Regions from separate parts of the Paenibacillus sp. 1182 genome, predicted to be linked through region 1. Evidence: a T-box and tRNA genes for the amino acid it is inferred to sense, from the RefSeq annotation. Region 1 holds a T-box; the other regions hold tRNA genes.
What was found. The T-box of region 1 lies ahead of argS (arginine--tRNA ligase). A T-box ahead of a tRNA ligase gene usually reads a tRNA of that ligase, here a tRNA-Arg.

Region 2: it encodes a tRNA-Arg, which carries the amino acid that the T-box ahead of argS (arginine--tRNA ligase) is inferred to sense. The anticodon was not compared.
Region 3: it encodes a tRNA-Arg, which carries the amino acid that the T-box ahead of argS (arginine--tRNA ligase) is inferred to sense. The anticodon was not compared.

What each region holds. Positions count from the first base shown of each region.
Region 1 is NZ_JAFICR010000003.1:334,814-338,053, forward strand. Features, by position in the region: gene JOD82_RS07245 (nicotinate phosphoribosyltransferase) at 1-358, shown strand, start outside; gene JOD82_RS07250 (MogA/MoaB family molybdenum cofactor biosynthesis protein) at 425-940, opposite strand; gene JOD82_RS07255 (four-helix bundle copper-binding protein) at 1,205-1,534, shown strand; T-box leader at 1,612-1,868, shown strand; gene argS (arginine--tRNA ligase) at 1,931-3,240, shown strand, end outside.
Region 2 is NZ_JAFICR010000004.1:367,826-371,065, forward strand. Features, by position in the region: tRNA gene JOD82_RS10505 (tRNA-Tyr) at 1-6, opposite strand, end outside; tRNA gene JOD82_RS10510 (tRNA-Asp) at 18-92, opposite strand; gene JOD82_RS10515 (toprim domain-containing protein) at 83-439, opposite strand; tRNA gene JOD82_RS10520 (tRNA-Trp) at 474-547, opposite strand; tRNA gene JOD82_RS10525 (tRNA-Asn) at 552-626, opposite strand; tRNA gene JOD82_RS10530 (tRNA-Ile) at 635-711, opposite strand; tRNA gene JOD82_RS10535 (tRNA-Leu) at 725-805, opposite strand; tRNA gene JOD82_RS10540 (tRNA-Pro) at 809-885, opposite strand; tRNA gene JOD82_RS10545 (tRNA-Gly) at 1,058-1,131, opposite strand; tRNA gene JOD82_RS10550 (tRNA-Lys) at 1,138-1,212, opposite strand; tRNA gene JOD82_RS10555 (tRNA-Glu) at 1,357-1,431, opposite strand; tRNA gene JOD82_RS10560 (tRNA-Ala) at 1,509-1,584, opposite strand; tRNA gene JOD82_RS10565 (tRNA-Met) at 1,590-1,666, opposite strand; tRNA gene JOD82_RS10570 (tRNA-Ile) at 1,672-1,748, opposite strand; tRNA gene JOD82_RS10575 (tRNA-Leu) at 1,754-1,838, opposite strand; tRNA gene JOD82_RS10580 (tRNA-Pro) at 1,847-1,921, opposite strand; tRNA gene JOD82_RS10585 (tRNA-Arg) at 1,929-2,001, opposite strand; tRNA gene JOD82_RS10590 (tRNA-Phe) at 2,024-2,096, opposite strand; tRNA gene JOD82_RS10595 (tRNA-Gly) at 2,153-2,226, opposite strand; tRNA gene JOD82_RS10600 (tRNA-Glu) at 2,232-2,308, opposite strand; tRNA gene JOD82_RS10605 (tRNA-Trp) at 2,440-2,513, opposite strand; tRNA gene JOD82_RS10610 (tRNA-Asn) at 2,518-2,593, opposite strand; tRNA gene JOD82_RS10615 (tRNA-Ile) at 2,599-2,674, opposite strand; tRNA gene JOD82_RS10620 (tRNA-Ile) at 2,760-2,834, opposite strand; tRNA gene JOD82_RS10625 (tRNA-Tyr) at 2,844-2,932, opposite strand; tRNA gene JOD82_RS10630 (tRNA-Asn) at 2,937-3,012, opposite strand; tRNA gene JOD82_RS10635 (tRNA-Gly) at 3,023-3,096, opposite strand; tRNA gene JOD82_RS10640 (tRNA-Glu) at 3,105-3,178, opposite strand.
Region 3 is NZ_JAFICR010000031.1:2,830-6,069, reverse strand. Features, by position in the region: tRNA gene JOD82_RS28805 (tRNA-Ile) at 20-96, shown strand; tRNA gene JOD82_RS28800 (tRNA-Ala) at 119-194, shown strand; tRNA gene JOD82_RS28795 (tRNA-Asn) at 199-274, shown strand; tRNA gene JOD82_RS28790 (tRNA-Met) at 310-383, shown strand; tRNA gene JOD82_RS28785 (tRNA-Ser) at 387-478, shown strand; tRNA gene JOD82_RS28780 (tRNA-Glu) at 511-582, shown strand; tRNA gene JOD82_RS28775 (tRNA-Val) at 589-664, shown strand; tRNA gene JOD82_RS28770 (tRNA-Met) at 695-768, shown strand; tRNA gene JOD82_RS28765 (tRNA-Asp) at 794-870, shown strand; tRNA gene JOD82_RS28760 (tRNA-Phe) at 937-1,009, shown strand; tRNA gene JOD82_RS28755 (tRNA-Thr) at 1,036-1,111, shown strand; tRNA gene JOD82_RS28750 (tRNA-Tyr) at 1,116-1,201, shown strand; tRNA gene JOD82_RS28745 (tRNA-His) at 1,221-1,293, shown strand; tRNA gene JOD82_RS28740 (tRNA-Gln) at 1,311-1,385, shown strand; tRNA gene JOD82_RS28735 (tRNA-Lys) at 1,390-1,465, shown strand; tRNA gene JOD82_RS28730 (tRNA-Leu) at 1,480-1,567, shown strand; tRNA gene JOD82_RS28725 (tRNA-Gly) at 1,574-1,648, shown strand; tRNA gene JOD82_RS28720 (tRNA-Cys) at 1,659-1,729, shown strand; tRNA gene JOD82_RS28715 (tRNA-Arg) at 1,756-1,832, shown strand; tRNA gene JOD82_RS28710 (tRNA-Pro) at 1,857-1,930, shown strand; tRNA gene JOD82_RS28705 (tRNA-Gly) at 1,940-2,010, shown strand; gene JOD82_RS28700 (PAS domain-containing sensor histidine kinase) at 2,212-3,240, opposite strand, start outside.

The DNA of each region.
Region 1 (3,240 bases):
GAAGAAAGGGAGAGCTGTAGCCGATTATATTTCTTTTCCGGATGAAGAGCGTCCGCGTAATGGTAAGCGCCTGAAGCTGTTTAACCCTTTGCATCCGTATATGAAGAAGTATGTAGAAAATTACGAAGCCGTGCCGATGCTTGAGCCTATTTTTATAAATGGACAGAAGGTATATGAGCTTCCCGAGCTGGATGAAATTCGTGCCTACCATACTTCACAGTTGAAACTGTTCTGGCCAGAATATTTGCGGAAGCTGAACCCTGAAATTTATCGTGTAAATCTGAGCGAGAAGGTATGGGAGCTAAAGCAAAAGCTGATCGACAGCTATATGCAGCCCGAAGTTGAAGAAAAAGAATAGTTGGAAGAGGCACCTCATGAATGCATGGGGTGCCTCTTTGTGTTGAAGCATGTAGGAAATAGGAGCTTATTTATAAATTTCTCTCATCACATGTCGTAGCTCAGGGACAATAATGCGTTCCATTGCCAAACGAACGGCTCCGCGTGAGCCAGGCATAGAAAATACAGCTGTCTGGCCCACAGTGCCAGCTACAGCCCGGCTTAAGATAGCTGCTGAACCAATGTCCTCAGCAAAGCTTAAATAACGGAAGATTTCCCCAAAGCCAGGTAGTTCCTTATCCAGTAGAGAAGAGACAGCTTCATATGTAGTATCACGTGGAGAAATACCGGTACCACCTGTCAAAAGAACAGCCTCGATGTCATCCTGTGCCGCTGCTTCGGATACTAACTGCTGAATACCTTCGTAGTCATCCTTGACGATGACATATCGAACAACTGTATATCCATTGGTTTCTAGTAGATCCATGAGCAGTCGTCCCCCAGTATCTGTTTCCACGGTGCGTGTGTCCGAGACAGTCACGACCATGCAATTCACTTGTTGGGGGGATTCCTGACGGTGTTCCTCTACAGAAGACATATTCATTAAAATGTTCACTCCTTGATCGGTGGTTAGACATACACTTTTTACAATAGAGCAATGACTGAGCGTATGCAAGTCAGAAACAGGGGCTAAAAATCTATGTGATTAATATCCTTGCATTTGCACACTGGAATATAGTACACTTCCTTACATAAGTCGGGATTATATTGTTTTGTTTTATTATTGAAAGCGCGCACATCAAATGATTAACCTCAAGGGACAGCGGGTAATAGTACAGCAGGGTCAACAACTGGGAGGTAATGTAATATGAATCATTCATACCAACAATGCGTGGATGCTTGCCTGGAATGTATGAACGCTTGCAATGTATGTTACGTAGCGAGTTTGAAGGAATATGATTTAGCTATGCTGCGTGAATGTATTCGAGTGAGTAGGGAATGTGCAGAAATATGCGGATTTGCTGCCCAAATGCTGCAGCGTGGAACGGATTTTGCCGAGCAAATCTGTGAGCTGTGCGCCAAGGCCTGTGAGGTATGTGCTGCTGAATGCAGCAAGCATTCCCATGATCATTGCAATCATTGTGCAGAAGCCTGCCGTCGTTGCGTTCAGGCCTGCCGCCAATTGGTGGCAGTATAATTACATATATGGAACTAGTGCCTGAAGAGGAAATAAAAGGTTGCTTTCTACTGAATAGGTTTGTATAATGATTGGAATTAACGTCATGGAACGGGAGAGTAGCAGCGAAGCCATATCATTACAGCGAGCCGGAAGAGGTGGAAGCCGGTATGAGATCCGATGTGAAGCGCACCCGGGAGACGGTTGATCCAACGAGCAGAACTTCTAGTAGATCAGCCCGGCAGACACCGTTATTAGTCATTGGAGTGAAATCGCGATTTGTGTAGTTAGCTTTAGCTGCACAACCGATTTACGAAGAGTGGTACCGCGGGATATTGAAGTTCTCGTCTCTTGAATGATTTCAAGAGGCGGGGGCTTTTTTTGTTAGATTCTATAAAAAGAAGGAGAGAGATCATCATGTTAATGAGGATTGCTGCTCAAGCGATATTGGCCCATACGGGCTTGGAGGAGAAAGAAATTTTATCTTTATTTGAGGTGCCTCCGCAGCCTGAATGGGGAGATATGGCGTTTCCGTGTTTTGTGCTGGCTAAAAAGTTTCGAAAGTCTCCGCAGCACATTGCACTGGAATTGGCGGAACTAGTAGGCCATAAAGAAGGTTTAACCGCTTCAGCATCGGGTGCCTATGTAAACATAACCTTGGATCGATCGGTTCATATTCCGCTTATGCTTGCTGAATTGAGCAAGGCTGATTTCCTCAGGCCTAATATCGGGAACGGGCAGCGGGTAGTTATTGATATGTCCTCGCCTAATATTGCCAAACCGTTTGGTATCGGTCATCTTCGCTCTACGGTTATCGGTGCTGCCTTGTATCGCATACTTGGTGAAACAGGTTATGTACCTATTAGTGTGAATCATCTTGGGGATTGGGGAACACAGTTTGGTAAGCAAATTGCGGCCTATAAAAGATGGGGAAATGAGGAGCAGTTACAACATGATCCGATTGGTGAATCGCTAAAGCTATATGTGCGTTTTCATCAGGAGGCCGATCATGATCCGACTTTGGAGGATGAAGGGCGCGAGTGGTTCCGACGTTTGGAACATGGGGATGCTGAGGCTCAACAACTATGGGAGTTTTTTGTTGAAATCAGTCTGGGTGAATTTGATCGTATGTACCAGCGTCTAAACATTACATTTGACCATGTGCTGGGAGAAAGTTTTTACAATGATAAGATGCAGGCAGTTATTGATCAATTAAGAGCAAAAGGATTGTTGGAGGAAAGTGATGGGGCGCTCGTAGTTCGCCTGGAAGACGAGGAACTGCCTCCGTGTCTTATTCTGAAAAAGGATGGAACCACCATTTATCCGACACGTGATCTGGCAACAGCGATTTATCGTCATGAAGTGATGAAGGCTGATCGGTTGCTGTACGTTGTTGGTGGGGAACAGAAGTTGCATTTCCAGCAGGTGTTTGCGGTGCTGAAGCATGCAGGGGAGGCATGGGCGGAGCAATGTGAGCATGTGCCGTTTGGATTAATGCGGTTTGCGGGTAAGAAAATGTCCACAAGACGTGGCAAGGTTGTGAAGCTGGAGGAGGTGCTGGATGAAGCTGTAGCGCGTGCTCAAGGCATCATTACTCAGAAGAACCCTGGTTTACAGGAACAGCAGGCAATAGCGGAGAACGTTGGAATTGGGGCGATTATTTTTGGTGATTTAAAAAACAACCGGCTGAATGAAGTGGACTTTTCGTTGGAGGAGGCGCTGACCTT
Region 2 (3,240 bases), on a different contig from region 1:
TTCCCCATATATTTTGACGGTTTCGACGAGACTTGAACTCGCAACCTTTCCGCTGACAACGGAGTGCTCTAACCAAATTGAGCTACAAAACCAGATCCAGTTCATTCACGTATTTGCTTAGAACATTTCTCAAGTAATCGACCTCACAATGCTCTACGCCAACTTTCAAACGGTCATATCGATACGATAGACATTGAGATTGATCGAGGTAAACTCTTTCCAAGGAAGGGCATTGCCGCCATACCATTTGTGCAAGGATATCTCCTGCTTCATCAGGATCCGTTAGTAAATACACGACATCACATTCTTCTAATGCTTTTCGAAGATCCATCTTTACTCGGTTATTCATTCGAGTTCCGTTTGTTACTACACAATAAGCACTTGGCATTGCTTGCTTCAAGTTCTTTTCATCGTTCAATCCTTCAACTACAAATCCCATATTTCATTACAATCAATCCCTTCTATGTTTTGATTGGCAGGGGAAGCAGGAATTGAACCCACGCCAGCGGGGTTGGAAGCCGCTGTTCTACCATTAAACTATTCCCCCATATTGGCTGACATGGTAGGGATCGAACCTACGATCTTCCGATTAACAGTCGGTTGCTGTACCTCTCAGCTACATGTCATCATGGTTTGGTGCTGTTAAATGGATTTGAACCACTGACCTCCCGCTCATCAGACGGGTACTCTAACCAACTGAGCTATAACAGCATATTTTTATAGATACCTGTAGAGGGACTTGAACCCCCACGCGTTACCGCACCCCGTTCTAAGCGGAGCGTGTCTGCCATTCCACCATACAGGCATATGGTCTGAACTGCTGGATTTGAACCAACGACCCCATGCATCCAAAGCATGTGCTCTACCAAACTGAGCTAAGTCCAGATAATTCGAAACTTTTTCATGGCACTCCCGCACAGAATTGAACTGTGTTCCTCTGGTTCAAAGCCAGATGCATTATCAATATGCTACGGGAGATCAATTAAAACTGAGTTACACTGTCGTCCATGCTGTCGCATATTATTCTCACCTCTTTCATTAGTTAATCTAAGTATCTTGGAGCGGATGAAGGGAATCGAACCCTCACGACTTGCTTGGAAGGCAAGCATTCTACCCTTAAACTACATCCGCATAAATTGGTGTCCCCGACAGGATTTGAACCTGTAACCCCGGAGTTAAAAGCTCCTTGCTCTACCGTTGAGCTACGAGGACTTACGTTTGTCTGATTTACAGCCCTTCACTTTTCCACCTTCTCTTCGCTTTATTGGTTTGTTTCTATGATCGATAGGGACTTGAACCCAAAACCTTCTGTTTACAATACCGCTGCTCTTCCCATTGAGCGAACTGAGTAGAATATGACGTGGACGAGGCTCGAACTCGCAAATCCCGCAGTGAAAGTGCGGTGTGTTATTCCAATTTCACCACCACGTCATGTTAATTACATGTTTCATCAAACTTTTCCTCGCCAAACTCTGTCATGAACTCCACCTTCCTTTCGTGATTTGTTTTGGTGGAACCGAGAGGACTTGAACCTCCAACCTTCGACTTGCAAAGCCGTTGCTCTACCACTTGCGCTACGATCCCATATTTGGTTGCGGGGAAGGGATTTGAACCCTTGATCTCTTGGTTATGAGCCAAGCGAGCTACCAGACTGCTCCACTCCGCAATATTTGGTACTGAATAGCGGACTCGAACCACTGACCTTCCCCTTATCAGAGGGATACTCTAACCAACTGAGCTAATTCAGTATATTTGGTGCATGTAGAGGGACTTGAACCCTCACGCCTTACGGCAACCGTTTTTGAAACGGTCATGTCTGCCATTCCAATCATACATGCATATTTGATCTGAACTGCTGGATTTGAACCAACGACCCCGTGCTACCACGGCACGTACTCTAACCAAGCTGAGCTAAGTCCAGTAAATGATGCGCCTTGAGAGATTCGAACTCCCGACAACTTGGATCGAAACCAAGCACTCTGTCCACTGAGCTAAAGACGCATAATAATTCTATTTGTTAAAATCGGCTCGGAGGGATTTGAACCCCCGACTCTTGGTACTTCAAACCAAAGCTCTACCTACTGAGCTACGAGCCGTTATGTTGTAGCTTCTGGCACTCCCCATACAAATGAGACGAATGCTACAGTAATTATGGGGCGGACGAAGGGAATCGAACTCTCACCACCAACCTGGCAAGCTGGTGTTCTACCTTTGAACTACATCCGCATATATGGCGACTCCGACAGGACTCGAACCTGCACTGACCAGATTGAAAGTCTGGTGACTTAACCAGTTTGTCAACGGAGCCACATGATATTTTTATCCATATCTTCTTCACCTATCTCATCGCCCTCTCGCATACAAAACACTTCCTTTCTTTGGCTGTAGCTTTTGTTAAAAAATATGTTAAAATTAATGATCTAAATGTTTAAAAGTTTTTGGCAGGGCAAGCAGGAATTGAACCCACACCAACGGGGTTGGAAGCCGTTGTTCTACCGTTAAACTATTGCCCCATATTGGCTGACGTGGTAGGGATCGAACCTACGACTTCCCGATTAACAGTCGGGTGCTACTACCTCTGAGCTACACATCAATATATGGTGGATCTTACAGGAGTCGAACCTGTGACCAAGCGGTTATGAGCCGCACGCTCTACCTACTGAGCTAAAGATCCATAATGGTGGGGGATGCAGGAATTGAACCTACGTTACAACATTCAAAGTGTTGTGTCTTACCACTAAACGAATCCCCTATGTTGATACTCCTTGCTGGATTCGAACCAGCGACCTCTCGCATATAAGACGTTTGCTCTAACCAGGCTGAGTTAAAGGAGCAAAATGTTGTGGTGGGCAAGGAGGGATTCGAACCCCCTGCGTTTCTTATGTGCCAGATTTACAGTCTGGTGCCACTCCGCCTTCGTGACCGCTTGCCCATATTGGCTGTCTCGGTAGGGATCGAACCTACGACCTTCTAATTAACAGTTAGTTGCTACTACCTCTGAGCTACGAGACAATATTTTTTTTGGAGCGGATGAAGGGAATCGAACCCTCACGACTTGCTTGGAAGGCAAGCGTTCTACCATTAAACTACAACCGCATATATAATGACACTGACGGGGCTCGAACCCGCACTGACCAGATTGAAAGTCTGGTGACTTAGCCAATTTGTCAACAGTGCCACATTACATTTCTAAAACGATCTCGTCACTCTCTTGCATATGATTAAATCCTTTCTGATTCA
Region 3 (3,240 bases), on a different contig from region 1:
GATAAATTTTTACATGTTAGGGCCTTTAGCTCAGCTGGTTAGAGCGCACCCCTGATAAGGGTGAGGTCGGTGGTTCGAGTCCACTAAGGCCCACCACTTCTAGAATAACAAAAAGATTGGGGCCATAGCTCAGCTGGGAGAGCGCCTGCCTTGCACGCAGGAGGTCAGCGGTTCGATCCCGCTTGGCTCCACCAATATTCCCTGATAGCTCAGTTGGTAGAGCACTCGACTGTTAATCGAGTTGTCACAGGTTCGAGTCCTGTTCGGGGAGCCATATTTTGAATATTTCTGACTTTTATATATTAAGGTGGCGGCGTAGCTCAGCTGGCTAGAGCGTACGGTTCATACCCGTGAGGTCGGGGGTTCGATCCCCTCTGCCGCTACTCGGAGAGATACCCAAGTGGCTATAAGGGGACCCTCTGCTAAGGGGTTAGACTGCGAAAGTGGTGCGAGGGTTCGAATCCCTCTCTCTCCGCCATAAATTTATTGAGACCAGAACTTATTTTGCAAGGCCCGTTGGTCAAGGGGTTAAGACACCTCCCTTTCACGGAGGTAACAGGGGTTCGAATCCCCTACGGGTCATAATATGGAGGCTTAGCTCAGCTGGGAGAGCATCTGCCTTACAAGCAGAGGGTCGGGGGTTCGATCCCCTCAGCCTCCACCATAAGAAAATTTGAGAAATGCTTTTTAATGTCGCGGGGTGGAGCAGTTCGGTAGCTCGTCGGGCTCATAACCCGAAGGTCGTAGGTTCAAATCCTGCCCCCGCAATTAATTTCCTATTGGAAATGCCTCTGGAACTGTGGTGTAGAGGCCTAACATGCCTGCCTGTCACGCAGGAGATCGCGGGTTCGAATCCCGTCAGTTCCGCCATTTTAGCTTCATATATAATTGGCATATATAGTGCGGATTATATGATGTAGTAATAAAATTTAATATGGCTCGGTAGCTCAGTCGGTAGAGCAGAGGACTGAAAATCCTCGTGTCGGCGGTTCGATTCCGTCCCGAGCCACCTTTCAAGTGGGAAATGAGTAATGTGCCGGTGTAGCTCAACTGGTAGAGCAACTGACTTGTAATCAGTAGGTTGGGGGTTCAAGTCCTCTCGCCGGCACCATTTTGGAGGATTAGCGAAGTGGCCAAACGCATCAGACTGTAAATCTGCTCCCTTACGGGTTCGGTGGTTCGAATCCATCATCCTCCACCAGTCTTTTCATAATCATATGGCGGTCGTGGCGAAGTGGTTAACGCACCGGACTGTGACTCCGGCATTCGTGGGTTCAAGCCCCATCGGCCGCCCTTTATTCTTAATTTATTGGGGATTAGCCAAGCGGTAAGGCAACGGACTTTGACTCCGTCATGCATAGGTTCAAATCCTATATCCCCAGCCATTAAGAGCCATTAGCTCAGTTGGTAGAGCACCTGACTTTTAATCAGGGTGTCGAAGGTTCGAGTCCTTCATGGCTCACCATTTATAATTATTTTGCGGTCGTGGCGGAATTGGCAGACGCGCACGGTTCAGGTCCGTGTGGGCTAACCCCCCGTGGAGGTTCGAGTCCTCTCGACCGCACCATATTTTGCGGACGTGGCTCAGCGGTAGAGCATCGCCTTGCCAAGGCGAGGGTCGCGGGTTCGATTCCCGTCGTCCGCTCCATTATCCATACGGCGCCATAGCCAAGTGGTAAGGCAAAGCTCTGCAAAAGCTTCATCCCCAGTTCAAATCTGGGTGGCGCCTTGACTACTCATTATGGAATTTAATATGCGCCCTTAGCTCAGCTGGATAGAGCGTTTGACTACGAATCAAAAGGCCGGGAGTTCGAATCTCTCAGGGCGCGCCATTTCTTAAAAAAAATGTATAATGTCGGGATGTAGCTCAGCTTGGTAGAGCACCTGGTTTGGGACCAGGGGGTCGCATGTTCAAATCGTGTCATCCCGATACTGTTTTGCGGGTGTAGTTCAATGGTAGAACTCCAGCCTTCCAAGCTGGTAGCGTGGGTTCGATTCCCATCACCCGCTTTTTGCTATAGCGGATTCTTGTTGCCTCAGTGGTGACACCTTATAAATAAAGAGAGCCTGTCTGGGGACAGAGCTCTCTCTTTTTTTGTATTTATCCTCATGTAATCCACAATGTGTTGATTATCCATAATCTTCGGTATCGGTGTATTCGTTCTGATCATACAACTGGCATACACCGATAACCGATCTAGTGGACAGTTTTTACACGGGAATGGTTAGCTGGATGGAGGTTCCCTCGTCTGGAGCAGAGGTTATGCTCATAAATCCCCCTACCCCTCTAGCTCGTTCTTCCATACTGAACAATCCAACTCCCTCTCCTTGGGACTTTCCAGAGAATCCAATGCCTTTATCCCGAATGGTCACTTGTATCATTTCATTTTGATCCTCAACGTCGACATATGCCTCTGCTACATCTGCGTATTTGGCTACATTCGTTAACGCCTCTTGTACAATCCGATAAATTGCAATTTCCTTGCGAATATCAACCCGTTTACGTAGATTGCATTGAAAATGCACCTCAATCCCGTAATGAGAACAGAAGTTTTCAATATAGGTTCTTATGGCTGGGACGACACCCAGATCATCCAGAACTGAGGGACGAAGTTCCCACGCTAGACCACGAACATCTTTGATGATGTCGGTCACCTGCGAACGGAGATTCTCCAGAGTAGCACTAGGTTGTTCGGCAAGTTGGCTATCCAATTGGATAATAAGTGAAAATAAGCTTTGCCCTATCCCATCATGCAGCTCTCTTGAAAAGCGTTTACGTTCTTCTTCCTGTATTTGCATGACTTGTGTCATCATAGACTGAAGTTCAGCTTCTACTCTCTTCAGTTTAGTGACCTCATTGCGGATCGCTAAGTACTGATAGGGTTTACCTTCCTCGTCCATAAACGGAACGATCGTAGTATTCACCCAGTAGTAGCTGTTATCTTTAGCACGATTACGTATTTCTCCTTGCCATACCTCACCTGAACGGATCGTAGTCCACAGGTTTTTCATGAAGGCGGGGGTATGATAGCCTGAATTAATGAGACGATGATCCTGACCGATCAGCTCTTCACGACTGTATTGCGAAATCTCACAGAACTTGTCGTTTACGTACTGAATAATACCTCGATGATCGGTCAAAGCAACGATGGAAGACGTATCTAGGGCAAATTTCAGATTGGATAATTGGTGGAGTGAGTTACGCAGCGCATGAAGAAAAGGGGATTCTGGTATATAAAT